One region of the Mesorhizobium sp. WSM4823 genome, then DNA from elsewhere that is predicted to be linked to it. Evidence: predicted binding sites of a transcription regulator. Region 1 holds the regulator's gene; each other region holds the start of a gene.

Region 1 (9,898 bases):
TCGAGGTGCATGACGAGGTCGAGACGGAACGCGCGCTGAAACTGTCGTCACGGCTGATCGGCATCAACAACCGCAACCTCCGGACGTTCGAAACCAGTCTCGATACTTCGGAGCGGCTCGCGGCGATGGTGCCGGCCGACCGCCTGCTGGTCAGCGAGAGCGGTATTTTCTCGCACGAGGACTGCCGCAGGCTGGAAAAAAGCGACATCGGCACCTTCCTTGTCGGCGAGAGCCTGATGCGGCAACAGGACGTGGCTGCCGCAACGCACCTGCTTTTGACGGGCAAGGCACCGGCTCATGCATCGGCCCGAAAATCGGAATCGATTTTCGGAGAGCACGATGCATAAATCCAGCGTGCTAGAGCGTACTATGTGCGTCCAAACGGACGCACGTCGCTTTAAGGCCATCTGACGATGGCGGCTGCCCTCACCCATCTTGGCGCGACAGGCGAAGCCAACATGGTCGATGTCGGCGACAAGGCGGAGACGACGCGCACGGCGATCGCCAAGGGTTTCGTCTCGATGCTGCCGGAGACGCTCAAAATGATCCTCGATGGCGACGCCAAGAAGGGCGACGTGCTCGGTACGGCGCGCATCGCCGGCATCATGGCGGCCAAGAGGACGCATGAGCTGATTCCGCTCTGCCATCCGCTACTGTTGACCAAGATATCCGTCGACATCGAACCGGACGCGACGCTGCCCGGCCTGAAGGTCACGGCGTTGGCCCGCGTCACCGGTAAGACCGGCGTCGAGATGGAGGCGCTGGCCGCCGTCTCGGTCGCTTGCCTGACCATTTACGACATGGCCAAGGCGGTCGACCGCGCCATGGTGATCTCCGGCATCAGGCTGGTGGAAAAGACCGGCGGCAAATCCGGCGACTACAAGGTAGGCGCCCAAGAGGCGGGCCAATAATGGCGCTGCTTCCGGTCGCCGAGGCGCTAGAGCGCCTGCTTGAAGATGCTGCGCCCTTGCGAGCTGAAAGCGTCGCCCTGATGGACGCCGCCGACCGCGTGCTGGCGGAGCCGCTCACGGCGCTCCGCACCCAGCCGCCCTTCAACGCGTCCGCCATGGACGGCTATGCAGTGCGGGTCGAGGATGTCGCCGCCGTGCCGGCAACACTTTCGGTGATCGGCATAGCGCCGGCCGGACGCGGCTTTGCCGGAACAGTCGGCCCGGTGGAGGCCGTGCGCATCTTCACCGGCGCGCCGCTTCCCGCAGGCGCCGACACCATCGTTATCCAGGAGAATGTCCGCGACCTCGGCGGTGGCAGCATCGAAGTGACCGCTTCGACGGTTGAGGGCCGCAACATCCGCCGCCTCGGGCTTGACTTCTCAAAGGGCGACGTTCTGCTGGAGAAAGGCCGCCTGCTTGATCCGGCGGCGTTGTCGCTGGCGGCGGCGGCCAACCATCCGCAGGTCAGCGTGGTGAAACGGCCGTTGGTCGCCATCATCGCTACCGGCGACGAATTGCTGCCGCCGGGCAGCGAGCCTGGCCCCGACCAGATCATCTCGTCAAATGCCTATGGCGTCGCCGCCGCAGCCCGCTTGGTCGGCGCCGACGCGCTCGATCTCGGCATCGCCTCCGACCGCAAGGAGGCGATCGCCGCGCTGGTGAAAAAAGCGGTCGATGCAGGAGCCGACGTCATCGTCACGCTGGGCGGCGCCTCAGTCGGCGACCACGACCTTGTCCATGACGTGCTGACTGGCGAAGGCATGACGCTCGATTTCTGGAAGATCGCCATGCGGCCGGGCAAACCGCTGATGTTCGGCCGGCTGGGCGACGTCCGCTGCATCGGCCTGCCTGGCAATCCAGTGGCGAGCCTGGTCTGCACACAGCTTTTCCTGAAGCCGTTGCTTGCGCGGCTCGGCGGCCGCGCCTACCGGCAGGACATGCGTCAGGCGCGGCTCGGCGCCGCCATGCCGGCCAACGATCTCAGGCAGGACTATGTACGCGCGGTGGTGAAGGAAGACGCCGGCACGCTAACGGCGACGCCGTTCGGCATCCAGGATTCCTCGATGCTCAGGATGCTGGCCGACGCGAACGGGCTGATCGTGCGTGAGCCATTTGCACCCCCAGCCGCGACAGGCGCCGCCTGCAGCGTGCTGATGTTACGCTGAACAAACCGTCAACGCATTCATTAAACTTTAAACAGTTGCGGAACACAACTGGAACAGATAGTGTTTGTTCTGGGTTTGTTTTTCTGATTCTGTTGGGGGTCGCGATGCTGACACGCAAACAACATGAGCTGTTGATGTTCATCCACGAGCGGCTGAAGGAAAGCGGCATTCCGCCATCGTTCGACGAGATGAAGGAAGCGCTCGACCTCGCCTCCAAGTCGGGTATTCATCGGCTGATCACGGCGCTGGAGGAGCGCGGCTTCATTCGCCGGCTGCCCAACCGCGCTCGCGCGCTGGAAGTGCTGCGCTTGCCCGATTCGATCGCGCCCGGCCTCAATGCGGCGCGCAAATTCTCGCCGAGCGTCATTCAGGGCAGCCTTGGGCAGAGCAGCCATGGGCAGGGCAGCCTCGGGCGGCAGATCAAGCCGGCGCCTTCACGCATGCCTGCGGCCGGCAACGACGACGACGTTGTCGCCACCGTCTCCATCCCGGTGATGGGTCGTATCGCTGCCGGTGTGCCGATCGATGCCATCCAGCACCAGACGCATTCGATCTCGGTGCCACCGGACATGATCACCGGCGGCGCGCACTACGCGCTGGAGGTCAAAGGTGATTCGATGATCGAGGCCGGCATTTTTGACGGCGATACGGTCATCATCCGCAACGCCGACACCGCCCAACCTGGCGAGATCATTGTCGCCCTGGTTGACGAGGAGGAAGCGACGCTGAAGCGGTTCCGCCGCAAAGGCGCCTCGATCGCCCTGGAAGCCGCCAATCCGGCCTATGAGACGCGCATATTCGGGCCGGACCGGGTCAAGGTGCAAGGCAAGCTGGTCGGGTTGATCCGGCGTTACTGAGCGACAGCTTTCCCGGGTTTCTCGGCCTTGCGGTATGGCGGCAAGCCCCTCGCCTCGCGCGAGAATCTCCGCTGCTCATGCCAGGGCCTATATGGCTGTTCGACGGCAAAACGGATTTCTGCGCGCGTCGTCGCAGATAGCGGGTCGAAGAAAACGGCGGCACTGCCCATGCGAGCGAGCTGGCGTTTGGTGACGACGAGAACCAGCGGGTTGCGGCAGGGATTATAATAGGCCGTGGCATCGTCGATGACGATCAAATCCGCAAAGCCACAGGCTGGCCGCGCGGTTTTGCGGTCATCGGCGAGCGCGATGATCGCGCCGGACGGATGCCGGGCGATGCAGAGGCCGTCAGTGCAGTAGAAAGGCGATCCCGGCGGCAGGTCGGCCGGATCGGCGATGTCGAACCGCACGTCTCCTTTTTCGAATGTCTCCGGCTCGACAATGGTCGCTGAAATCAGCGCATGTTTCCAATTGTCGGTGGTGAATTCGTTCGAACGCACTCGGTTGATGGCAAGTTCGCCGCCGCCGATCGGCAGCGCCACCAGATGTGCGTCCTCCGAGATCAGCACGTCGGGGGTGCGTGTCTCGGAAATCGTTAGCAGGCCGGCGAGCGCAAAGGGAAGTGCCGCAAGCCGCAACCATGTCGTCGCCATTGTGGCAATGACCAGGGCGACCGTCACCATCAGAACCGACTGCAACGAAATCAGCCCGACTGCATCGACCGGCGAACGCTCGGAGATCCATCCCGATATTGCAATCATCGCCGTCAGCCCCTTGCCCATCATGTAGAGGAAAGGCCCGTCGAGGCCGAAAGGCATTGCCAAGGCGCTGACGACGGCCAGGAACATGACGACCGTGACGATCGGCATGACGGCCAGATTGGCGAACAGGCTGAGCGGCGAGACGCGCTGGAAGTGCCAGATGGCGAAAAGCGCGGTGGCGCTGCCGGCAATGATGGAGGTCATTGCGATTGCACCTGTCCCAGCGAGGAGTTTCCGCGTGACGAAAGCGACCGGTGACCGTCGCTGCGGCGGCGCCTTGGCCTTGTCGGCACGATAGTCTGACCAGCCTGCATAGGCGCCTACGAGGGCTGCGGTCGCGGCGAAGGACATCTGGAAGCTGGGGCCGACCACCTCGTGCGGCGACACGACGATGACGGCGATCGCTGAAATCGTCAGATTGCGCATGGTGAGTGCGGCCCGATCGAACAGCACGGCGACAAGCATCACCGCCAACATGATGAAGCTGCGCTCAGCCGCGACCACGACACCGGAAAAAATGAGATAGGCAGCTATGGAAACGAGTGCGGCGCCGGCCGCATATTTTTTGACCGGCCTGCGCGACGAAAAATCGGGAAACAGCGCAAAGGCGCCGCGCAGCAATCCCATGATGGTGCCGGCGACAAGCGCCATGTGCAGGCCGGAAATGGAGATGATGTGATAGATGCCGGTGCGCCGCATCGATTCGTTGATCTCTTCGGGGATGCCGGCACGCACGCCGACGATCAGCGCTGCGGCAATCTCCCCCTCGGCGCCACCGATGCTGTCCCTGATATGGTCGGCGATGCTTTCGCGCGCCTTTTCGATCGAGGCGGAAAGGCGCGCGGCTAACGGTGCATCCTCGGAAGCGACGATCTTCGGATTGCCGAGGAAAAAGCCGCTGGCGCCAATACCGGCGAAATAGCTGTCGAAGGAGAAGTCATAGCTGTCCGGCCTAACCGGGCCAGTCGGAGGCAGAAGCCTCACATAGCCGGTTACCACCGAGCCTGCGGTCATCTCGGCGGGAGTTTTGCGTGCCGAAACCCTGACACGTTCCGGTGCATAACGCAGTGTCGGCCGAGCGGTCGATATCACGTCGATGGTCAGCCTGATCCGGCCGTTCGCCATCTGGTCGAGCCTGACGATGCGGCCGGTGAGCTGGGTCTGGATTACCGAACCGAGCATCTGCGTTCCCGCGCGCCAGGTTTCAACCTTGGCGGCGAGCACACCGAGTGCGCACAGCAACGCTGCCATGAAACACAAATGCGTTTTGCGCCATGACCGCGTGACCGCTGCACACAATGCCGTGAGGACCACGACGGCGATGGGTTGGGGAAAGCCCGGTTCCACGGCAAGCGAAAAATAGACGATCACGCCGGATGCCAGGAAAACCGGCACCAGCAGGAAGGCGACGCCGCGGTCGAGTTCCATGCCGGCCGCCGAAACAACGCTGTTGCGGACAGCGGATGGTGCGAGGCGACGGAACTGTCGGCGGAAGCCAACGACAAGCCCGGGTGTTGGACTGGGTATTGGCGCGGAGCGGGCTGGCGAAAGAGGCTGGATGCCCGGGTGCGACCCAGGCAACGAAACGGGTAGCGGCTCGGCGTGAGGAACGTCGGCAAACAGCGATCGTTCGCTGACGCTTGCGACCGCGCCCTCGCTCTCGTTCACGCCGCGGCCTGGTCCAGCCATCGGGTCTGCCCCTTGCGCCCTTGACCTCCTATGCTACATGAACGCGCGACGCGCGAAAGTCCGCGCAACCACATCCGTTTCCTGCGCCTGCCCGAGAGTTCCATGTCCGACAAGGTCGTCACCCGTTTTGCCCCCTCGCCCACCGGCTTCCTGCATATTGGCGGGGCGCGCACGGCGCTGTTCAACTGGCTGTATTCGAAACACACCGGCGGCACGATGCTGCTGCGCATCGAGGACACCGATCGTGAGCGTTCGACGGCTGCGGCAACCGCTGCCATCCTCGACGGACTCTCCTGGCTCGGCCTCACCTGGGACGGCGAGCCGGTATCGCAGTTCGAGCGCGCGCCGCGCCACCGCGAGGTGGCCGAGGAGTTGGTGCGCATGGGCAAGGCCTATTATTGCTATGCGACGCCAGCCGAGCTGGAGGCGATGCGCGAGAGCGCGCGGGCCAAGGGGCTCCCTCCCCGCTACGATGGACGCTGGCGCGATCGCGACCCGTCGGAGGCGCCTGCGGGCGTTAAGGGCGCCATCCGCATCAAGGCGCCGACCGAGGGCGAGACGGTGGTGGATGATCTCGTGCAGGGTGAGGTGCGCTTCCCCAACAAGGATCTCGACGATTTCATCATCCTGCGCTCGGACGGCAATCCGACCTATATGCATGCTGTCGTCGTTGACGACCATGACATGGGCATCACCCACATCATCCGCGGCGACGATCATCTGACCAACGCCGCCCGCCAGATGGTGATCTATCGAGCCATGGGCTGGGACGTGCCGTCGATGTCGCATATTCCGCTGATCCACGGCGCCGACGGCGCCAAGCTGTCGAAGCGACATGGTGCGCTCGGTGTCGAGGCCTATCGCGCCATGGGCTATCTGCCCGAGGCGCTGCTCAACTACCTGGCGCGGCTCGGCTGGAGCCATGGCGACGACGAAGTGATGTCGATCAAGGACATGATTGCCTGGTTCGATATCGGCGACGTCAACAAGGGCGCCGCTCGTTTCGACTTCGCCAAGCTGGAGGCCCTGAACGGCGTGCATATGCGCCGGATGAGCGACGCCGAATTGCTCGATATCTTCATCGCCACCTTGCCCTATCTCGAAGGCGGCCCGGCGATCGCAACGCGCCTCGACGACACGCGCAAGGCGCAATTGCTTGCAGCGCTGCCAGGCCTGAAGGAGCGCGCCAAGACGCTGGTCGAGCTTGTCGACGGCGCCGGCTTCCTGTTCGCCGAGCGGCCGCTGCCGATCGACGAGAAGGCGGCAGCGCTGCTCAGCGGTGAGGCGCGCGAGATCCTGCGGGGTGCCCACGCGGTGCTGAAGGCAGTTTCAGGTGACTGGACGGCCGCCGCCGCGGAGGCTGCGATCCGCGAATATGCTCTGGCAGGCGGTCATAAGCTCGGTGCCGTGGCCCAACCTCTGCGTGCCGCGCTGACCGGCAAAAGCACCTCGCCCGGCGTGTTCGATGTGCTTGCCGTGCTTGGCCGCGACGAAAGCCTGGCGCGCATATCCGATCAAATCGATTAGCAAAACTGGCCCAAGAAGATTGGCATTGAAAGGCGGGTTTCGCAGTGCAACATTAGGTCTTGGCCCAATTTGGCACGCAAATCCAAAAGCGGGCGCAAACGCGCGAACTCCGATCCTTTCGACGTGTTGCGTTGCAGATATATTGCCTTGCCGGCAGTGAGAAAACCAAAAGGAGTTTGCAATGTCCGAAGCTGCGACAAAGATGGAATTTGGCGGCAAAACCCAAGCATCGACTGCAAAACTTGAATTCGGCGGCAAAACTCACGAGCTCAGGGTGCGAAGCGGTTCGGTCGGACCAGATGTCATCGACATCGGCTCGCTTTACAGCACCACCGGGGCCTTCACCTACGATCCCGGCTTCACGTCGACGGCAAGCTGCGAGTCGGAAATCACCTTCATCGATGGCGATGCCGGCATTCTTTTGCACCGCGGTTACCCCATCGACCAGCTGGCCGAGCATGGCGACTTCCTCGAAGTCTGCTACCTCTTGCTCTATGGCGAATTGCCGACCAAGGCGCAGAAGGACGATTTCGACTACCGGGTGACGCGCCACACCATGGTGCACGAGCAGATGTCACGCTTTTTCACCGGCTTTCGCCGCGACGCGCATCCGATGGCGGTGATGTGCGGCGTGGTCGGCGCGCTGTCGGCTTTCTATCACGACTCCACCGATATCTCGGACCCCTACCAGCGCATGGTCGCATCGATGCGGCTGATTGCCAAAATGCCGACGATAGCGGCGATGGCCTACAAATATCACATCGGCCAGCCCTTCATTTACCCGAAGAACGAGCTGAATTTCGCGGCCAACTTCCTGCATATGTGCTTCGCCGTGCCGTGCGAGGAATACAAGATCAACCCGGTGCTGGCGCGTGCGATGGAGCGCATCTTCATCCTGCACGCCGATCACGAGCAGAACGCCTCGACCTCGACCGTCCGCCTCGCCGGCTCGTCGGGCGCCAATCCGTTTGCCTGTATCGCTGCCGGCATCGCTTGCCTGTGGGGACCGGCGCATGGCGGCGCCAACGAGGCCGCTCTGAACATGCTGGGCGAGATCGGTCATGTCGACCACATCCCGGAATTCATCGCCCGCGCCAAGGATAAGAACGATCCGTTCCGATTGATGGGCTTTGGCCACCGCGTCTACAAGAACTACGATCCGCGCGCCAAGATCATGCAGAAGACCGCACATGAGGTGCTGGGCGAACTCGGCATCAAGGACGATCCGCTGCTCGACATCGCCATGGAGCTGGAAAAGATCGCGTTGACCGATGCCTATTTCATCGAGAAGAAGCTTTATCCGAACGTCGATTTCTATTCGGGCATCACGCTCAAGGCGCTGGGCTTCCCCACCACAATGTTCACCGTGCTGTTCGCGGTCGCCCGCACAGTCGGTTGGATCGCGCAGTGGAAAGAGATGATCGAGGATCCGCACCAGAAGATCGGCCGTCCGCGCCAGCTCTATACAGGTGCGCCGGAACGGGATTACGTGCCTATTGCGAAGCGGTAGTTGAGCGAATAGTGAGTAGCGAATAGGAAGAAGACAGCGAACGCTAGACGCCAGTCTGCCCCTACTCGCTATTCGCTACTCCCTATTCGCTTCTTTATGTACTCCATCACCACCCCCGCCGCGATATCGCCGGACGGCCTGCCGGTGGCCATGCGTCTGGCCACTTCGGCAAAACCGTCCTTCTGCCAAGTGCGGTAGGCAGTGTCGGAAAACAGCGCTTCCAGCTGCCGCGCCAGATAGTGTGGCCGCACATATTCATTGTAGTGCTCGGTCACCACCGGACGGTCGGCGATGAGATTGGGCAAGGCGGCGCTCCATACGGTGATCAAGCGTTGGGCCATCCGCATGACCGGATCGAGCCGGTAGCAGGAGATCATCGGCACGCCCGACAGCGCCAGTTCCAGCGACACCGTTCCCGATGCGATCAGCGCCGCATCGGCCTTGCCGAAAGCCTGCCATTTGCGTTCGGGATCAAGGATGATCTCCGGCTTCTCGTCCCAACTCGCCACCGAAGTCCTGACCAGGTCGGCGACATGCGGAACCGTCGGCAACAGCAGGCGCAAGCGATGCCCCCGCGCGCGCAGGATCGAGATCGTCTTGCCGAATGGGCCGACCAGCCTTCGCACCTCGCCGCGACGCGAGCCGGGCAGCACCAGCAATGTCTTCACGCGATCCTCGGACAGGTCGCGCGGCAGGCTTTGCGCCTTGGCAGCACCGAGCACGCCCGGATCATGCGTGAGGCGATGGCCGACATAGGTGCCGGGCGGACCTCCGAGGCGGGCGAGTTCCTTCACCTCGAAAGGCAGGATGCAAAGGATATGGTCGACATACGGTCTCATCGCCAGCGCCCTGCCCGGCCGCCATGCCCAGACGCTCGGGCAGACATAGTGGACGATGGGGATTGCCGGATCGGCGCCACGCACCTTCTTGGCTACGCGGAGTGAAAAATCCGGGCTGTCGATGGTGATCAGGCAATCGGGCCTTTCACCGGCGACCGCGCCGGCCGTCTGGCTGATCCGCCGCATCAGGCGCGGCAGGTCGCGCAGGACCGCGCTCAGCCCCGTCAGCGCGATCTCGCTGCCCTCGAATAGTGGGATGAGGCCAAGCGCCTGCAGATGGCGTCCGCCAATGCCGACAAGCCTGACCTCGCGGCCGGTCGTGCGCTTGAGCGCCTGGATGAGGTCGGCGCCAAGCAGGTCACCGGATTCCTCGCCGGCGACGATGGCGATCTTCAGCGGCTTGTCACTGGCCATAGGCCGGCTCCTCGACGGGCAGGCCGACGATGAAAAGGCCCAGCGCATTGGCGCGCGCGATGGTGACGGGGCCCTCCAGAATGAGCGAACGACCAGCTTCGATGGCAATGCCGGCAAGGCCGGCTGCATGCGCCGCATCGACCGTCTGCGGGCCGATCGACGGCAGGTCGGCGCGCAACTCCTGG
Region 2 (9,898 bases), on a different contig from region 1:
TCGATCGTGCAGATCGCCGGCCGTCATATCGGGGCCGATGGCGCATTTTTCAACCATGGCCACCGGGCCGGTGTCGAGGCCTTCTTCCATACGCATCACCATCATGCCGGTTTCCGCATCGCCAGCCATGACGGCGCGCTGGATGGGGGCAGCGCCGCGCCAGCGCGGCAACAGCGATGCGTGGCCATTGAGGCAGCCGAGCCGCGGCGCCTCGAGAATGGGTTTGGGCAACAGCAATCCATAGGCGACGACGACGGCGACGTCGGCCCGCAAGGCTCGGAACGCCTGCTGCTCGGCCTCGCTTTTCAGCGACACCGGCGTCCGCACCTCGATGCCCAACCGCTCCGCCTCGCGCTGCACCGGCGACGGCGTCAGCTCCAGCCCGCGGCGACCGGCGGCGCGCGGCGGCTGGGTGTAGACGGCTTCTATTTCATGCCCGGCTTCTGCGATCGCCCGCAGCGTCGGCACCGAGAATTCGGGCGTACCCATGAAGATGACGCGCAGGGGCATTTTTGTTCCGGTCTTGGTCTGGCCGTTAAGTCGGCTCAGGCACCTGCTTCAAACGGATTTACGAGCTTTAGGTTAAGCCCGTCGAAGTCGCGTTTCCGTTCCGCCTCGATCTCGTCCGTTATCTTTGCGAACTCATCGTCAATCGCATTTTCTGCGGCGAATGCCGAGCGAATCGCGTCCCATGCTGAAAGACCCGGTTCTGGCTTGGCTTCTCGTTCCGCGATCATGCCTTTATGCAAAAGATCGATCGCCTTGCCCGACAAGCTCTGGCCGCATTTGCGCGCCGCCAGTTCGATTTCGCGCTTCAAAGGTTCGGGAATGTCCCTGATCAGCATATCGGCCATCGGCGTCTCCATCTGACATTATGATATCGCCATAAGAATGATATCGCCATAAGAGCAAAGGCTGGCAATCCTTCTCGCACGTATGTCTTGCCGTCGTTTGGCTTGGAGGGGGCTTCCGCGAATTGCCCTAATGATGCCTATCCCACCAGCTTGCCTGGCGCCTTGTTGCCCGGCGGCTTCTCCCTGGCGAGCTTCTTGAACTTCTTCACCACCATGTCGCGCTTCAACTTCGAAATGTGGTCGATGAATAGAACGCCGTTGAGATGGTCGATCTCATGCTGCAGGCAGGTCGCCATCAGGCCTTCGGCCTCGATCTCTTGCAGCTTACCGTCGCGGTCGAGATATTTCACGCGCACGGCGGCGGGCCGCTCCACCTCGGCATAGTAATCCGGGATCGACAGGCAACCCTCCTCATAGACCGATCGCTGATCGGCGCTGTCGAGGACCTCGGGATTGATGAAGACATGCGGCGCCGGCGTCTCGTCCTCCTTGGCGAGGTCGATCACCAGCATGCGCAACGGTTCGCCGACCTGTATCGCGGCCAGACCGATGCCAGGCGCATCATACATGGTCTCCAGCATGTCGTCGGCGAGTTTGCGCAAGGCGCCGTCGACGCGCTCGACCGGTTTCGAAACCTGGCGCAGGACGGGATCGGGAAGAATGATGAGAGGCTTGATCGACATGGCGTCTCACCTAAGACGTCGCACGAAAAGCGTCAACCGGGCCTTTGAAGTGCCGTTCACGTTTTGATCTGTGCCATCAGGCCGAATCATCTATGCTGTCCATATGAACGAGTTGACCACCATCCTATCCGAACCGATCGCTCGGCTCGGCGCCACCACGATCACGCTCGGCCACGCACTGGCATTCGGCGCGATCCTGCTCCTGGGCCTGTTCGTGGCGCTGGTCATCGCGCTGTGGCGGTCGGCCAAGGCGCGTGCGGTGGCTGCCGCGGAAGCCGCCGATCACGCCCGCGACGCCGAGGCGCGGATGGCAGGCATCCTGCAAAGTCAGGCCGAAATGCAGGGCCGCATGGGCGCCATCGCCGAAGTGTTCGGGGCTCGGCAGGCGGAGCTCACACAGTCGATCGGCCAACGCCTCGACGCGATGACCGGCCGTCTCGGCCAGACCATGACCGAGCAGACGAAATCGACTCATGAGAGCCTGGCCAAATTGCAGGAACGGCTGGCGGTCATCGATACCGCGCAAGGCAACATCCAGTCGCTGGCCGGCCAGGTCGTTCAGCTTCAGGCGATCCTCTCCAACAAGCAGACGCGCGGTGCTTTCGGCCAGTCGCGCATGGAGGCGATCGTCGCCGACGGCCTGCCGCACGGTGCTTACGAGTTCCAGGCGACCTTGTCGAACGGCAGCCGGCCCGACTGCCTGGTGAAGATGCCGAACGGTGCGCCCGCACTTGCCATAGACGCAAAGTTTCCGCTGGAAGCCTGGAACGCCATCCGTGCCGCCGAAGGTGTCGATTTGCAGAAAGTCGCCGCACAAGCGTTTCGGCGGGATATCGAGGTGCATGTCCGCGACATATCAGAAAAATACCTGATCCAGGGCGAGACGCAGGACACCGCCTTCATGTTCGTTCCGTCGGAATCGGTGTTCGCCGAGATCCACGAGAATTTCGAGGGGATTGTCCACAAGGCGCACCGCGCCCGCATTGTCATCGTCTCGCCGTCGCTGCTGATGCTGTCGATCCAGGTCATCCAGGCGATCCTCAAGGACGCCCGCATGCGCGAGCAGGCGCATTTGATCCAGGGCGAAGTCATCCGGCTGATGGAGGATGTCTCGCGTCTCGACGAGCGGGTGCGCAAGCTGCAGAGCCATTTCGGCCAGTCTGCCAAGGACATCGACGAGATCCTCGTCTCGACGTCGAAGGTGACCAAGCGCGGCCAGAAAATCGAGGCGCTGGAGTTCGGCGCGCAGCCTCCGGAGGGGGATGCCGGATCGGCCGCTACGACCTATGGGGCCGGCGCGAGGGCCGAAGCAGGCGCACGCATCGCCGACTCCAAGACCGGCCAGCTGAGATTAAGGGTCGTCGAAGGCGACGACTGAGAGGCTACTGCTCCTCGACGATCGTCATGCCTTCGAATTCCGGCAGCCAGTGCAGCGCCGAGCGATGCCAGATCTGTCGTCTCGGGGTCAGTTCATCGCGCTGCCGCGCCGTGCCGACCCTGATGCCGTAGACTTTCGGCCCGTCGCCGACCGACGTGGCGTAGAGATGCGAACCGCACTCGCCGCAAAAGGCCTGGGCGCGCCTGGCGCCGCTCGGCGCGGTCTTGATGTAGATCTTCGGCGTGCCCCTGATGATCCGGTAGTGATCCTCCGGCGCCGGCACGGTCACTCGAAATGCCGTTCCGGTCAGTTTCTGGCAATCGGTGCAGTGACAGATACTGGTCTTTTCCGGATCGACCTCGGCCTCGTAAGTGATGGCGCCGCAATGGCACCCGCCGTCGATTTTCATCTTCGTTCCTCCCGAAATCCGTTCAGCATCTCAGATCGCCCTGCATTTGGACGCACATAATACACGCCAATACTTAGAATCCACGCATCGAGCTTCCGAAAATTTCGATTTCTCGGGCCGATGCGGTGGCATGGCAAGTGCGCCAGGCGAACGGCAAGCCGGCTAGTCCGGCGCATCTTTAGACGCTGCTTCGATCACCTTGCGCCGCTGCTCCCACATCCCGGTCGTCTGCGGCTTGACGAACAGCCGCTTGATCTCCGGCACCTCTGCTTTCAGCCGCGCCTCAATGCGTTCCACGCAAGCCTCGATCGCGGGCGCCGACAAATGGTCCTCGAACTCGATGCTCAAGCCGGCGACGATCTCCCGGGGACCCATATGGATGGTCAGCACGCCGTTGGCCCGCTGCACCGCCGGATCCTCCTGGGCGATCGTCAGCACTTGCTTCTGCGTCTCGGGCGAGGCCGGTTCGCCCATCAGCAGGCTCTTGCTTTCGCGCGCCAGGAAGATCGCCGTCCCTGCCAGAATCAGGGCAATGCCGATCGACGCCGCTCCGTCGAGTTGCGGCATCTCCAGCACCTCCGCCGCCAATATACCGGCGAAAGCGACGATCAGGCCGAGAAGGGCAGCGCTGTCCTCAAACAGTACAGTGTAAACGCTGGGATCCTTGCTGAGCTGCACCGCCTCGATCCAGCCGAGCCTGCCTTTCTCTCGGCGGAACTCCCTCAGCGCCACCCACCAGGAACTGCCTTCGAAAAGGAAGGACAGGCCGAGGACGATGTAGTTCACCTTGGCATTGACGACCGGCTCCGGCGCCATGATGTGCATCACGCCCTCGTAGAACGACACGCCGGCGCCGAGTGCAAAGACGAGAAGAGCGACAATGAAGCTCCAGAAATAGAGCTCGCGTCCGTGGCCGAGCGGATGTGTGCGATCGGGCGGGCGGGCGGCGCGGTGCAGGCCGAAGAGCAGCAGGCCGCCATTGCCGGTGTCGACCAGCGAGTGCACGCCCTCCGACAGCATCGCCGAACTGCCGGTGAAGAAGGCGGCCGTGAACTTGGTCAGCGCGATCGCGAGATTGCCGGCGAGCGCCGCGTAGATGACCCTTTTCGACCCGCCATGCGCCGCCATGGTGTGCTGCCCTGTTCGATGTTCGCAGCTTAACGGCGCACCCGCCGAAGCTCCATAAGCATTCACAACGCGCGAACCATCCGGTCGTTCAAAGGATGCGCCGACGCTATTCGATGATCTCTTCCGTCCAGACCTTGAAACCGGCCAGCGTGCCCGGCCCGAAAATATGGGTCAGCGGCACATCGGCTGCATCGCGGCCGGAGGCGATCAGGATGCGACCTATGCGCGGCTCATTGTTGCGCGGATCGAAAGCATGCCAGCGACCGCCTAGATAGACCTCCATCCAGGCAGCGAAATCCATGTCCGACCATGGTTTCGGCAGGCCGATGTCGCTGATGTAGCCGGTGCAGTAGCGGGTCGGGATGTTCAGCGCGCGGCAGAAGGCGACGGCGAGGTGGGCAAAATCGCGGCAGACGCCGCTTTGCTCACGATAGGCTTCGGCCGCCGTGCGCGTCGGCCGCGCATTGCCGTAATTGAAGATGATGTGGTTGTGGACGAAGTCGCAGACCGCCTGCACGCGTGGAATGCCGAGCGATGTGTGGCCGAACAGCCGCCATGCCTCGTTCGCCAGGACGTCGCTCTCGCAATAGCGGCTCGGCAGCAGGAACAGCAATGTTTCGGACGGCAGGTCGCGCACCTCGTGCTGCCACGCAACCAGCTCGCCCATTTCGAAAGTTCCCGGATCGCGGATCACCGCGTCCGTGCCGAAGGTGAAGCGACCCGGCGGGGCAACAAGACGGTTGCACCAATTGCCGAAACTGTCGCGGTAGCTCTCGATCGGCACTGGTGGGTTCGAGGTCAGGAAATCCGGCCGCTCGAGATCGGAAGCGCGGGAATAGTGGACGTTAAGCATCGCGATCAGCGGCGTTTCCTGCGGAAAGTCGAAGCTCATCTCGCAGCCGATGTGGATTCGCATTGTCGTCCTGACCGGCCTGCCGGATCATCGCCCGGCGAAGGCGCGGGCTGTTGCTGCAGTGCAAAAAGATAATTGCACGGACCAACGCTGTTTACGAGCGAATTAGAAGCCGGTTGATGGCCGCCGGCCGGCACCGGCGCCAGATTATGCCTCTTGCGGTTCGGCGTTTCTCTTGGTTCATTTCGCTTGCCACAACCGGAGGAAAACGAATCATGGCTAAAGGTGCGATGAAGGCGGGCAAAGAGGCCCGCAAACCGAAGAAGGACGCGAAAAAACCCGCCGCTGCCCCGGCCCTGAAAGCGCCGCCCGTCAAGGCGACCAAACTCAAGGACAGGTGAGCCTCAGCGTTCGGTTCAAGGTGAGACCCGCAGCATTTCAGGCCTGATCGCCATCAGCGATTGGTGCTGAAATGTTGCTGGTGTCGCTGTTGATAGGGCGCCCGAAAATTTCTATATCAATGCAGCGAAGACGACTTCGCGCTTTCTCCGAAATCCGCCGGGACGACCCGCAATCCATTGGAGCGTTCCGATGTCGTGGATTCTTCTCTTCTTCGCCGGCCTGTTCGAGATCGGCTGGGCAATCGGCCTCAAATACACTGACGGCTTTTCGAAGCCGTTGCCGACGGTCCTGACGGTTATCTCGATGATCATCAGTCTCGCCCTGCTCGGACTGGCGCTGAAGACGCTGCCAGTCGGCACCGCCTATGCGGTGTGGACCGGTATCGGCACCGTTGGCACAGCGCTGCTTGGCATCTGGCTGCTCGGCGAGCCGGCGACCGCGATCAGGCTGGGCTGCATCGCGCTCATCGTCTGCGGCATCATTGGGCTGAAGCTAGCGGCCTAGTTTTGCTGCAAGGCCGCAGCACAAACGCCTTCAGGGCCGCTGCAAGGCGGCCCTGAATTTGATTCGTAAATCGCGCTCTAGGTACGCTAGCGCGCGGAAAAGCCCGGAGGCGTCCTGCCGGTGCGCTGCTTGCGCGCCGCATAGCGTGCGTCGCGCTTGGCCTTGCGCTCGGCCTCGTCGGCGAGCAAACGAGCGATGCGCTCGTTCTCTTCGGCTTCCCGGATCTTCGCTTCCGCCTGTGCAGCTTCTTCGGCAGCGATACGCGCTGCTTCGGCAGCGGCTTCGCGCTCGGCCTTTTCGGCCGCTTCGCGCGCCAGCTTTTCCTGCTTCAGCCTGGCCTTTTCGGCCTCGCGTATCGCACGAGCTTCGAGGATCGCCTTGCGTTCGGCCTGTCGGGCCAGCACCGCTGGATCGTCTGCTGCCGGTTTTGCTTTGAAGCGCTCGAGAAGCGCCTTCTTTGCCTCGTTTGCGGCATTGCGCCGCTCGAAAACGTCTTTTTCCCTGTAGATAGCCAAGTCCACTTCCCTGAAGTCAATTTGCGAGGCTTACATACGCGTGAAAGCCGAGAGTTCAAGCGCCAAAACGGTATGCCAGCCATGAAATTCTGAGCTGTTGCAGTCGGGAGACGCCTTTTCGGCTGAATTCGGCTGAAACGGACATGCACTGTTCACCATCCGGCCCTCTGGCGGCGCGGCGGACTGGTCGCTACCTGTAGCGCGAAAAACAAAACACGGGGATGACACATGATGGAACTCGGTCTCTACACCTTCGCCGACGTCAGCCCGGAACCGGGGTCCCGGCGCCATCGGTGCGCATGAGCGGCTGCGCAATTTGATCGAAGAGATCGAGCTGGCCGACCAGGTCGGCCTCGACGTGTTTGGGCTGGGCGAGCGTCACCGCCCCGACTACGCCGCTTCAGCGCCGGTCGTAGCCCTGGCCGCGGCGGCCGAACGCACCAGGCGCATAAAGCTGACCAGCGCGGTCACCGTGCTTTCCTCCGACGATCCGGTTCGCGTTTTCCAGCAGTTTGCGACACTCGATCTTTTGTCCGGCGGCCGGGCCGAGATCATGGCCGGGCGCGGCTCGTTCATCGAATCGTTTCCGCTGTTCGGCTATGATCTCGAAGACTATGACGAGCTCTTTGCCGAAAAGCTCGACCTGCTGCTTGCCATTCGCGATCATGTCAAGGTGACCTGGTCGGGCAGGCTGCGCGCTCCGATCAACGATCGTGGGGTCTATCCTCGCCCCTTCCAGGACAGATTGCCGATCTGGATCGCGATCGGCGGTACGCCGCAATCCGCCGCGCGGGCCGGCGCACTCGGCTTGCCGCTGGCGTTGGCCATCATCGGCGGCGAGCCGGCGCGGTTCGCGCCGCTGTTCGATATTTACAGGGAGGCGGCCAAGCGGGCCGGCAACGATTCGGCTGATCTCGCCACCAGCCTCAATGTCCACGGCTTCATCGCCGAGACCACCGACCAGGCGGCCGACGATTTTTATGGACCGCAGGCCGAGGTGATGAACCGCATAGGCCGCGAGCGCGGCTGGGGTCCGACGTCGAGGGCGCATTTCGACCAATCACGCGGCCCGAACGGTGCGCTGTTCGTCGGCAATCCCGAACAGGTGGCCGAGAAGATCGTTACCCAGCACAGGATATTCGGCAACGATCGCTTCCTGCTGCAAATGGCGATCGGCACCATGCCGCACGCCAAGATCATGAAGGCGATCGAACTCTACGGCACCAAGGTGGCGCCGATCGTGCGCAAGGAAACGGCGAAGGCCATTCCCGCCGTGGCCGCGCCTGCCGCCTGATTCCCAATCGCCTGATTTCCCAATTGCCTGATTCCAGTCACCTGATTCACTGGCATGGCCGTAACCGCCTGCCGTCAATGCGCCCACGCCGGCTAACGGAACTTTGAGGCGGCAAAGGCGTTTTGCCCAATGGCCTACACCATTGCGGTGTGCCCCCGAGGGTCAGAATGAAAGCCGAACCCGCCGCTTTGGGCGTTGCCGAAAGCCCGGATCCGCGCGCCGCGGCGCGCGCCGATACCCATCTGATGCGTTCGCTGCTCATCGGCATCTTCATCCTTATGGCGATCTACGCGCTCTACTTCGCCCGTGCCTTTTTTATGCCGGTCATTCTGGCTTTCCTGCTGGCGCTGACGCTGACGCCGATCGTCCGCTTCCTGCGCAAACATGGCATGCCCGACGTCATGTCGGCGACATTGCTGGTGCTGCTGTCGTTCTGCGTCGTCGCCATCGCAGGGTATCTGCTCAGCGGCCCGGTCATAGACCTCATCAACAACACCTCTTCGATTGGCCAGCAACTTACCGAACGACTCGCGCAACTGCGGCGTCCTTTCGAGAGGATCCTGGAGATTTCGCGTCGGATAGAGGGGCTGGCGGAGACATCCCAGGAGCCGGGCGTTCAGAGGGTTGCCATGGCGCGATCCGGCATTCTATCGCAAGCCGCCGGCAATCTTCTGTCGGCGGGCACCAGCATTGCCATCGTCTTCGTCCTATCTTTGTTCCTGCTCGCCTCCGGCACGATGTTCTATGAGAAGATCGTCCAGTCCTTTCCCAGCCTCAGCGAAAAGAAGCGGGCACTGCGCGTCGTCTATGACGTCGAACGTGAAATCTCGCACTATTTGCTTACCGTCGCCGTCATCAATACATGCCTAGGATTGGTCATCGGGCTCGGCCTCTGGGCACTCGGCGTGCCCAACCCGCAGGTCTGGGGCGCGGCAGCGGCTCTGCTCAACTTCCTGCCCTATATCGGGGCGCTGATCACGATCACGTTGGTTACGATCATCGCGCTGATCAGCTTCGAGACGATCTCCTACGCGCTGCTGGCGCCAGCCTTCGTCATTTTGTGCGACGTCATCGAAGGTCAGTTCGTGACGCCAACGGTGGTCGGCCGCCGCCTCGAGATCAACGCGGTGGCGATCCTCATCGCCATCGCCTTCTGGTCTTGGCTGTGGGGTTTCGTCGGCGCCCTGCTGGCGGTGCCGCTGCTGGTCGTCATCAAGGTGTTCTGCGATCATTTCGATGGCCTCAGCCATGTCGGCAATTTCCTTGCGGCGCAGCATACAGCGGTTGAGGACGAAGAGATTTCCGATGCCGAGAAAGCGGCGGGTGCGTGATCCGGGAACCGGAATAGGTCCTGAAGGGACCGCGGACCCAAATGCGACAGCGTCCTATGGTGTCCTCTTGGACGCTCGTCTGTTCAATTTTTTGAATTTGCGGCGGTGACGGTCGCTTCCTACATCCCTCCCGTCCACAGGATCCCGCCCATGACCGCTCTTTCCGTTCTCGACCTGTCGCCGATCGTCGAAGGCAGCAACGCTTCGCAATCACTCGCCAATTCGCTCGATCTCGCCCGTCATGCCGAGCGGTTGGGCTACAAGCGTTACTGGCTCGCCGAGCATCACAACATGCCGGGCATCGCCAGCGCCGCCACCTCGGTCGTCATCGCCCATGTCGCCGGCGGCACCAGGACGATACGCGTCGGCGCCGGCGGCATCATGCTGCCCAACCATTCGCCGCTGGTCATCGCCGAGCAGTTCGGCACGCTTAACGCGTTACATCCAGGCCGCATCGACCTCGGCCTCGGCCGGGCGCCGGGCACGGACATGGGCACGGCGCGCGCGCTGCGCCGCAACCTCGAGGCCGGCGCCGACAGTTTCCCGC
Region 3 (9,898 bases), 190 kb from region 1:
AAGGGCGCCATCATCTCCTTCGAATTGCAAGGCATTCATGCCCACGACGTGTCGATGGTGATCGATCGGCAGGGCGTTGCCGTTCGCGCCGGCACCCATTGCGCTCAGCCGCTGTTGAAACGCTTCGGCGTAACCTCCACATGCAGGGCATCGTTCGGCATGTATAATACCAGGGCCGAAGTCGACGCTTTGGCCGATGCGCTCGAAAAAGCGCGAAAGTTTTTCGGGTGACGATCATGGATGATGCCAGCCATACCGCTGAGACCACTTCGGAAACGACTGCCAACGGTCTGGTTTCCGCCTCGGCCATTCCCGCCGACGAACTGGCGCGGCTGACCGACGACATCGTCTCGGCGCTGAAGACGGTTTACGATCCGGAAATCCCAGCCGATATCTACGAGCTCGGTCTGATCTACAAGATCGACATCGAGGACGACCGCTCGGTCAAGATCGACATGACGCTGACCGCGCCCGGCTGCCCGGTCGCCGGCGAAATGCCCGGCTGGGTGGAAAACGCCGTCGGCGCCGTCGAAGGCGTGTCCGGCGTCGAGGTCAACATGACCTTCGACCCGCCCTGGTCGCCCGACCGCATGTCGGAAGAGGCGCAGGTGGCGGTCGGCTGGTATTGATGGGCGTACTTGCGCCGGGCAGAAAATTTCACCATTTTAGGTGAGGAATCATTCGGCAGGCCTTGAACCTGCGCGCAATGGAGAAAGAAAAAGATGGGACGCTTCGCCGTCATCACGATGACCGAAAAGGCTGCCGACAGGGTGCGCGAGATCGTCGCGACCCGTGAGAATGCGCACGGCATTCGCCTTGGCATCAAGAAGGGCGGTTGCGCCGGCATGGAATACACGGTCGATCTGGTGACCGAGCCAAACACCAAGGACGACCATATCGAGCGCGACGGCGCCCATGTCTATGTCGCGCCTGAGGCAGCGCTTTTCCTGTTCGGTACCGAGATGGATTTCGAGCAGACGACGCTGCGCACCGGCTTCACCTTCCGCAACCCGAACCAGAGCTCGGCCTGCGGCTGCGGCGAATCGGTTGAGCTCAAGCCGGCCGATCTGAAGGCCTTGGCCGAGGCACGCGCTTCGGCCTGAGCGGTCAGTCCACCCACATTCCCGTCCGCTTGTGCCAGTCGGCGATCGACTCCTCGGGATAGACATCGAAGCTCTTGTCATCCTTGCCGATATCGGGCTCGACCCAGTTCGCCTTGTATTTCAGCATGAGGTGCACCTTTTCAGGCGGTTTCGGCAGATCTGTGTTGATCGCCGAGGCGAAGGGATGGACCAACTCCGGCCAGGTCGGATCGTAGAGCCAGAGTGCCGATCCGCATTTCCTGCAGAAATTCCGCTCGCCTGACGAAATCTCGCATTGCGGATGTTCGTCGTCCTCGATCTCCGCCTGGTAGACGCCAAGATGGCGCTTGCCCTTGATTTTCAACGTGTCGAAATCGGCGCCGAGATTGATGGCAAAGCCGCCGCCGCCCTGCTGCTTGCGGCAGATCGAGCAGTAGCACAGCATGAACGGCACCGGCGTGGGGCTTTCCACCTCGAAGCGGACGGCATTGCACCGGCAGGACCCTTTGAGCAGAAGCGGCATGACAAAACTCCGACGAAATTGGTCTCAACTTGTCAGGATGGTGCTGGTCGCGGCGATGACAAGGAGAAATCCGGGTGACATGATCGACGCATGGACAATGAACGCATCGCCGAGCTTTTCGAAGGGCTTGGCCCGGTCAGCATACGAAAACTGTTCGGTGGCAAGGGCATTTATTTCGACGGCGTCATCGTGGCGATCGTCCTTCGTGGCGAACTTTTGCTGAAGGCCGACGCCGAAAGTGCGCCGGAATTCGAAGCGGCCGGCTGCCGGCAATGGACTTATACCGGCTCGAGGCATGGCAAGCTGGTCTCGATGCCGTATTGGAGCATTCCCGACAGTGCCTTCGACGATCCGGACGAGATGGCGGTGTGGGCGCGCCGGGCCTATGAGGCGGGGCGGCGGGCCGGCAAGTAGGCGGCCTCCCCGCTGGCAATTTCCCGTGCCTCGGGCACAAGCGTCAGCGCGTCGGCAAAACTCGCAGCCGTGAAAGCCGGCGCAAGCCCCGTACCCTCGACGGCAACCATCGCCGCGGCAACGCCTTCGCGCAGTGCTGCGCGCAGTATCAGGCCGTTGAGCAGGGCAGCCACCGTTGCACCCGCCAGCGCATCGCCGGCGCTGTCCGAGACCTTTCCTGGCGGCAGGATCGAGAAGGCGCCGGCTTCGTCGAAACCCAGCACCGGACCGTCATCGGCCGTCACCACGCCACCTTTGAGGCCCGCGCGCCTCAGACCGTCGACGACGTCTTGCTCCGCGGCGCCGGTATCGACATCGGCGAGTGCGACGGCCTCGCGCCGGTTCATGAAGACCAGCGCCAGACTGCCGAGCATCGGCGCGAGCCGCGTCGCCTTGGCCGGTGAGACGGCAAGGGCGAAGACCGGCTTGCCGGCGGCAAGCGCCACCAGCCGCTCCAACGCCGTCGACGGCAGGTTAGCGTCGCACAGGACCGCATCGGCAGTGTCGATGGCCTCGCGCACCTTGGCGCGGCGGATCTGCTTGGCAAGCGCCAGATCGTAGAGCGCCATGTCGGCAAGGCCGACGATCAGCGCGCCGTCGCCGTCGACCAGCATCGTGTTGCTCGGCGTCGCGCGATCGAGGAACACCGCGGACAGATCGGCAATGCCGGCAGCATGGATGGCGCGCGACACCGTATCGGCCGGAGCATCGCCGCCGCGCACCGAAAGCAGCGACCCGGAGACGCCGCGCCGCACGGCGCTGCGCAGGGCATTGAAGACGGCGCCGCCGACAGCCTCACGCATCGTGCCGGGATTTGACGCCGCCGACACAAAAGCGCCCGAGACCTGGCCGCGTCGGTCTATATAGGCGCCGCCTACGGCCAGGATTGTCGGCGACTTCGTCATGCCGGCGAGATGACCTTTGCTGATTGCCGGGTGGAGACTAGGTTGTCCGGCGCAACCCGGCAACCTACGGCGCGATTCGGAAGATGGCACCACGATCCCGCCGAGGGTGCGGGATAGATCCGAGCCGAAAAATGCGAAACAAAAAAAGAACAAATACGGATATCGTTTGTTTTTCAGCCATTTGATGCCTCTTGCCAAACGAGAACAAATAAGGTACAAATTAAGAAGGATTACGGATTGTCCGGCCTTCATTGACGACCAAGGGGTGATGTATCATGGCTCAGAATTCTTTGCGGCTTGTAGAGGACAAGGCAGTGGACAAATCAAAGGCTCTGGATGCGGCGCTGTCGCAAATCGAGCGTGCTTTCGGCAAGGGCTCGATCATGCGGCTCGGCGCAAACGAGCAGGTCGTCGAGATCGAAACGGTGCCGACCGGCTCTCTCGGCCTCGATATCGCGCTTGGTGTCGGCGGTCTGCCGCGCGGCCGCATCGTCGAGATCTATGGGCCGGAAAGCTCGGGCAAGACGACGCTGGCGCTACACACGGTGGCCGAAGCCCAGAAGAAGGGCGGCATCTGCGCCTTCGTTGATGCCGAGCACGCACTCGACCCGGTCTATGCCCGCAAGCTTGGCGTCGATCTGGAAAACCTCCTGATCTCGCAGCCTGACACCGGCGAGCAGGCACTGGAGATCTGCGACACGCTGGTGCGTTCCGGTGCCATCGACGTGCTGGTGGTCGATTCGGTCGCGGCGCTGACGCCGCGCGCCGAAATCGAGGGCGAGATGGGCGATTCGCTGCCCGGCCTGCAGGCCCGCCTGATGAGCCAGGCGCTGCGCAAGCTGACCGCCTCGATCTCGCGCTCCAACACCATGGTCATCTTCATCAACCAGATTCGCATGAAGATCGGCGTCATGTTCGGCTCACCCGAGACCACGACCGGCGGCAACGCGCTGAAATTCTATGCTTCGGTGCGGCTCGACATTCGCCGCATCGGCTCGGTCAAGGATCGCGACGAGGTCGTCGGCAACCAGACCCGCGTCAAGGTGGTCAAGAACAAGCTGGCGCCGCCCTTCAAGGTGGTCGAGTTCGACATCATGTATGGCGAGGGCGTGTCCAAGACCGGCGAGCTGGTCGACCTCGGCGTCAAGGCCGGTGTGGTCGAGAAGTCGGGCGCCTGGTTCTCCTACAATTCGCAGCGTCTCGGCCAGGGCCGTGAGAACGCCAAACTGTTCCTGCGCGACAATCCCGACACGGCGCGCGAGATCGAGCTGGCGCTGAGGCAGAATGCCGGGCTGATCGCGGAGAAATTCCTCGAGAGTGGTGGTTCCGAAGGCGGCGACGATGGTTTCGAGGATGAAGCTGGCGCGATGTAAGGCCTCAGTGGTGGCCAGAGTTTGGCCATAATCCCGGTTCATCACCTCCAGCTTATGTAATCGAGTTCTGTATTGTTGCGTTTCAAACCGCCGGCTTAGCGCCGGCGGTTTGCGTTTCAGATGTAGCGCGGAGACGACCGGCAAGCGGCACGAATTGGCCCAATTCCGTGTTTCTGGACAGGCTGCGGCGTGATCGCTAAAAGGCCAAGTCCATCTTCTAAAATGAAGACCCCATTTACCGTCGGCCGGGCCGGCGATTCTCTCCAGAAGGCAGAATTATTCATGAGTGGCGTGAACGAGATCCGGTCGACATTCCTCGACTATTTCCGCAAGGAGGGTCATGAGGTCGTCGCGTCGAGCCCGCTGGTGCCGCGCAACGACCCGACGCTGATGTTCACCAACGCCGGCATGGTGCAGTTCAAGAACGTCTTCACCGGCCTGGAAAAGCGGCCCTATTCGCGTGCTACGACGGCTCAGAAGAGCGTACGCGCCGGCGGCAAGCACAATGACCTCGACAATGTCGGCTACACGGCGCGCCACCTGACCTTCTTCGAGATGCTCGGCAATTTCTCATTCGGCGACTATTTCAAGGAACGCGCCATCGAGCTTGCCTGGAACCTGATCACCGAGGAGTTCGGGCTGAAGCAGGACAAGCTGCTGGTCACCGTCTATCACACCGATGACGAGGCCGCCGACTTCTGGAAGAAGATCGCCGGCTTTTCCGACGATCGCATCATCCGCATTCCGACCTCGGACAATTTCTGGGCAATGGGCGATACCGGACCTTGCGGACCGTGCTCGGAAATCTTCATCGACCGTGGCGAGCACATCTGGGGCGGCCCTCCCGGCAGCCCCGAGGAGGATGGCGACCGTTTCCTCGAATTCTGGAACCTGGTGTTCATGCAGTATGAACAGGTGACGAAGGACGAGCGCATCGACCTGCCGCGCCCGTCGATCGACACCGGCATGGGCCTGGAGCGCATGGCCTCCATTCTGCAAGGAGCGGAGAGCGTCTTCGAAACCGACCTGTTCCGTCACCTGATCGACGCTGCGTCATCCGCGCTCGGCCGCGGTCCGGATGCGGACACCGTCGCATCGTTCCGCGTCATCGCCGACCATTTGCGTTCATCCTGCTTCCTGGTGGCCGACGGTGTGCTGCCGTCCAATGAAGGCCGCGGCTATGTGCTTCGTCGCATCATGCGCCGCGCCATGCGCCATGCGCAGTTGCTCGGTGCCCGCGATCCCCTGATGTGGCGCCTGGTGCCGGCGCTGGTGCGCGAGATGGGCCAGGCCTACCCGGAACTGCTGCGCGGCGAACAGATGATCACCGAGACGCTGAAGCTTGAAGAAACCCGTTTCCGCAAGACCCTGGTGCGCGGCTTGGGCCTGCTTTCGGAGGCGACGGAAAGGCTAGGCGCCGGTGACATGCTGGATGGCGAGACAGCCTTCAAACTCTACGACACCTATGGCTTTCCACTCGACCTGACACAGGACGCGCTGCGTCAGCGCAACATCTCGGTCGACCTTGCCGGCTTCACCAATGCGATGGAGCAGCAGAAGGCCGAGGCGCGCAAGAGCTGGGCAGGTTCCGGCGAGGCCGCGACCGAAACGGTGTGGTTCCCGGTGCGCGAGAAGAACGGCGCCACCGAATTCCTCGGCTACGAGACCGAGCAGGCGGAAGGCATCATCCAGGCGCTGGTCAGGGACGGCAAGACCGTCGACAGCGCGGCCAAGGGCCACGCCGTTGCCGTGGTTGTCAACCAGACGCCGTTCTATGGCGAGTCCGGCGGCCAGATGGGCGATACCGGCACCATTTCAGGCGAGGGGTTCTCGATCGAGATCTCCGATACGCAGAAGAAGGCCGATGGGCTGTTCGTGCATCTCGGCAAGGTGGTCAACGGCACGGTCAATACGGGCGCAACCGTCCAGCTGAAGGTCGACCATGCGCGTCGCTCCAGGCTGCGCGCGAACCATTCCGCGACGCATCTGATCCATGAGGCGCTGCGCGAGGTGCTTGGCACCCATGTCGCGCAGAAGGGCTCGCTGGTCGCGCCCGAGCGTCTGCGCTTCGACATCTCGCACAACAAGCCGATTTCGCCGGACGAGCTCGAAGAGGTCGAGCGGATGGCGAACGAGATCGTCGTGCAGAACAGCCCGGTCACTACGCGGCTGATGTCGGTTGACGATGCCATTGCGGAGGGCGCCATGGCGCTGTTCGGCGAGAAGTATGGCGACGAAGTGCGCGTCGTTTCGATGGGTACGGGCCTGCATGGCGCCAAGGCCAACCGGCCCTATTCGGTCGAGCTCTGCGGCGGCACGCATGTCAGGGCGACCGGCGATATCGGTCTGGTGCGCGTCGTGTCGGACAGCGCTGTCGCCGCCGGCGTGCGCCGTATCGAGGCGTTGACCGGGGAGGCGGCCAGAAAGCATCTGGACGAGCAGGACAAACGGCTGAAGGCGGTCGCTGCCACGCTGAAGATATCGCCGGCCGATGTGCCGGCGCGCGTCGAGGCGCTGCTCGATGAGCGCAAGAGGCTCGAGAAGGAACTGACCGAGGCGCGCAAGAAGCTGGCGCTGGGCGACCGCTCGCCATCCGGCGTGCCTGCGGAAAACGAAACCATCGCCGGTGTCGGTTTCCTCGGTAAGGCGGTATCCGGCGTTTCGCCGAAGGATCTGAAGCCGCTCGCCGATGCCGGCAAGAAGTCGCTCGGCTCCGGCATCGTCGTCTTCGTTGGCGCTGGCGAGGACAACAAGGCGAGCGTCGTGGTCGGCGTCACCGACGACCTGACCGGTCGCTTCAGCGCCGTCGATCTGGTGCGCGTGGCATCCGCCGCCTTGGGCGGGCAGGGCGGCGGCGGTCGGCCTGATATGGCCCAGGCCGGTGGCCCGGATGCCTCGAAGGCCGAGGATGCGATTGCCGCGGTGAAGGCTGCGCTCGAAGCTGCGTGAACCTGCACGCGAGGCCGAAGTGGCAGCGGGGATGATGTGGCAACGTTGACCATGTATCAAGTCGACGCTTTTGCCGAACGGGCTTTCCAAGGCAACCCTGCTGCGGTTCTCGTTTTGGCAGACTGGCTATCGGACGATGTGATGCAGGCCATCGCAAACGAGAACAATCTTGCTGAAACCGCGTTTGCGCGGCCGAATGGCAAGGGTTGGGATTTGCGCTGGTTCACGCCGGTTCATGAAGTAGACTTCTGTGGCCATGCTACTCTTGCGACCGCCCATGTATTGGCCGCGGAACACAATGTGCCTGGCGACATGGCCTTTGCCACGCGGGTGGGTGAGTTGCGGGTTTCGCAGCGGGAAGGCGCCTACCAGCTCGATCTGCCGTGTTTTCCGCCGCAGCCGCTCGGCGGGAAGTTAACGCTGGCGCTGCAAGAGATACTTCCTCTGGCGCCTGTTTCGAGCTTCCGCAATTTCGAAAACCTGTTTGTCGAACTTGCCGACGAGGCATCCGTACGGTCATTCGTTCCCGATCTGCTCAGGATCGGAACCCTTCATCCTCTTGGCCTGGTCATTACCGCGCCTGGGCGAGCCCACGATTTCGTCTCGCGTTATTTCGTGCCTGGGGCGGGCATTCCCGAGGATCCGGTGACTGGCTCCACTCATGCAACGTTGGTGCCTTACTGGGCTGAAAAACTCGGCAAGACGCATCTGTCGGCATTCCAATGCTCGCGGCGCGGCGGGCATTTGCTGTGCGACTTGGCTGGAGATCGCGTGCTGATCGTAGGTCGTGCGAAGACCTTCATGAAGGCGGAAATCTACCTTCCTGAATGAGCAGCTGCCATTCGGGGGCCGCTTCGCCTCACCCGGCCTTTTCAGTACGGGCAAAACTCGGGCGCTCGGCGATGCGAACCCACCAAGCCTGGATATCGGCGAACTCGGCCAGCAGATCCCGTCCTTCGGCCACCTTGACGAAATAGGCGATGATCGGTGCTGCATGCAGGTCGGCCAGCGTCAACTCGCTTCCCATCAGCCATGGTCTCGGGGCTTTCAGTGAGGAGAGCGCCTGCAACGTCTTGCGGGCCTTTAAAAGCCCGTCGGCGATCAGGGCTTCGTCAGGCGCCGTCTTCTCCAGCCGCTCGACAGCGACATCCCAGACCATCGCCCGATAGGCATAGGCGTCGAGCATGCCGATGATCTGGTTCATGGTTGCGCGAGGCCGAACCTCAACCGGCTGCAAAGCCGGCCCACCAAACGCTTCGTCGACATAGCGCGCAATCGCGCTCGCTTCGAACAGGCGAAAGCCGTCATGCTCGAAGGCCGGGATGCGCCCAAACGGATGGTGCTCGAAGTACCAGCCGGGAATGCCTTCAGCCGCGAAGACATCAACCGGCACGAGCTCGTAGTCGATGCCCTTTCCTCGAGCGCGAGGCGGACGATGCGCACATAGACGCTGTAGTCCGCCCCGTAGAGGATCGGCTTGGTCATCGATCACCCCTTCTTCCGCTCTCGTTGCTTGCCCTAAGAAGAAGGCTCCTCTCGGAGCCTTCGATGTTGCCGGGTTTTGGCCGTCAGGCCATCGCCTTCTGCAGATTCTCGTCGATCTTGTCGAGGAAGCCGGTGGTCGAAAGCCATGGCTGGTCGGGTCCGATCAGCAGCGACAGGTCCTTAGTCATGAAACCGGCCTCGACGGTCTGGATGCAAACCCTTTCGAGCGTCTCGGCAAAACGCTTCAGGTCGGCGTTGTCGTCGAGCTTGGCGCGATGGGCGAGGCCGCGCGTCCAGGCGAAGATCGAGGCGATCGAATTGGTCGAGGTTTCCTCGCCCTTCTGATGCTGGCGATAGTGACGGGTGACGGTGCCATGCGCGGCCTCCGCCTCCACCGTCTTGCCGTCCGGTGTCATCAGCACGGAGGTCATCAGGCCGAGCGACCCAAAACCTTGCGCCACCGTGTCCGATTGCACGTCGCCATCATAGTTCTTGCAGGCCCAGACATAGCCGCCCGACCATTTCAGGCTGGAGGCGACCATGTCGTCGATCAGCCGGTGCTCGTACCAGATCTTTTTCGCCTTGAATTCGGCTTCGAACTCAGCCTCGTAGACTTCCTGGAAAATGTCCTTGAAGCGGCCGTCATAGGCCTTGAGGATGGTGTTCTTGGTCGAGAGATAGACCGGATAATTGCGCAGCAGGCCGTAATTCAGCGAGGCGCGGGCGAATTCCCGGATCGACTCGTCGAGATTGTACATGGCCATGGCGACGCCGGCGGCAGGCGCATCGAACACCTCATGCTCGATCACCTTGCCGTCCTCGCCGACGAACTTGATCGTCAGCTTGCCCTTGCCGGGAAAGCGGAAGTCGGTGGCGCGGTACTGGTCGCCGAAGGCATGACGGCCGACAATGATCGGCTTGGTCCAGCCGGGCACCAGCCGCGGCACGTTCTTCATGATGATCGGCTCGCGAAAGATGGTGCCGCCGAGGATGTTGCGGATCGTGCCGTTCGGCGACTTCCACATCTTCTTCAGCTTGAATTCCTCGACGCGCTGCTCGTCGGGCGTGATCGTCGCGCATTTCACGCCGACGCCATGCTTCTTGATGGCGTTGGCCGAATCGATGGTC

Evidence for each region. Region 1 encodes LexA, which represses DNA repair genes until DNA is damaged. Its sites were predicted from a motif close to TGTTCNNNNTGTGTTCNG; they were not measured.
Region 2: AC0L26_RS13590 (DNA recombination protein RmuC) is a predicted target of LexA. The motif match lies at 1,591-1,608, and genes of this name have one in related genera.
Region 3: recA (recombinase RecA) is a predicted target of LexA. The motif match lies at 3,098-3,115, and genes of this name have one in related genera.

What each region holds. Positions count from the first base shown of each region.
Region 1 is NZ_JBVVQL010000002.1:459,772-469,669, reverse strand. It holds gene trpC (indole-3-glycerol phosphate synthase TrpC) at 1-347, shown strand, start outside; gene moaC (cyclic pyranopterin monophosphate synthase MoaC) at 414-911, shown strand; gene AC0L26_RS07160 (molybdopterin molybdotransferase MoeA) at 911-2,116, shown strand; gene lexA (transcriptional repressor LexA) at 2,221-2,973, shown strand; gene AC0L26_RS07150 (ComEC/Rec2 family competence protein) at 2,967-5,423, opposite strand; gene gltX (glutamate--tRNA ligase) at 5,526-6,950, shown strand; gene gltA (citrate synthase) at 7,132-8,460, shown strand; gene lpxB (lipid-A-disaccharide synthase) at 8,529-9,713, opposite strand; gene AC0L26_RS07130 (LpxI family protein) at 9,703-9,898, opposite strand, start outside.
Region 2 is NZ_JBVVQL010000004.1:324,858-334,755, forward strand. It holds gene fmt (methionyl-tRNA formyltransferase) at 1-504, opposite strand, end outside; gene AC0L26_RS13580 (plasmid stabilization protein) at 546-854, opposite strand; gene def (peptide deformylase) at 992-1,537, opposite strand; gene AC0L26_RS13590 (DNA recombination protein RmuC) at 1,641-2,915, shown strand; gene AC0L26_RS13595 (GFA family protein) at 2,920-3,324, opposite strand; gene AC0L26_RS13600 (cation diffusion facilitator family transporter) at 3,487-4,452, opposite strand; gene AC0L26_RS13605 (transglutaminase-like domain-containing protein) at 4,559-5,368, opposite strand; gene AC0L26_RS13610 (hypothetical protein) at 5,581-5,706, shown strand; gene sugE (quaternary ammonium compound efflux SMR transporter SugE) at 5,897-6,211, shown strand; gene AC0L26_RS13620 (DUF6481 family protein) at 6,298-6,726, opposite strand; partial or broken gene AC0L26_RS13625 (LLM class flavin-dependent oxidoreductase) at 6,958-8,020, shown strand; gene AC0L26_RS13630 (AI-2E family transporter) at 8,188-9,351, shown strand; gene AC0L26_RS13635 (LLM class flavin-dependent oxidoreductase) at 9,502-9,898, shown strand, end outside.
Region 3 is NZ_JBVVQL010000002.1:273,506-283,403, forward strand. It holds gene AC0L26_RS06175 (cysteine desulfurase) at 1-231, shown strand, start outside; gene AC0L26_RS06180 (SUF system Fe-S cluster assembly protein) at 237-629, shown strand; gene sufA (Fe-S cluster assembly scaffold SufA) at 723-1,103, shown strand; gene AC0L26_RS06190 (GFA family protein) at 1,108-1,605, opposite strand; gene AC0L26_RS06195 (TfoX/Sxy family protein) at 1,696-2,019, shown strand; gene AC0L26_RS06200 (carbohydrate kinase family protein) at 1,989-2,963, opposite strand; gene recA (recombinase RecA) at 3,239-4,336, shown strand; gene alaS (alanine--tRNA ligase) at 4,619-7,285, shown strand; gene AC0L26_RS06215 (PhzF family phenazine biosynthesis protein) at 7,322-8,116, shown strand; partial or broken gene AC0L26_RS06220 (glutathione S-transferase family protein) at 8,145-8,770, opposite strand; gene AC0L26_RS06225 (NADP-dependent isocitrate dehydrogenase) at 8,854-9,898, opposite strand, start outside.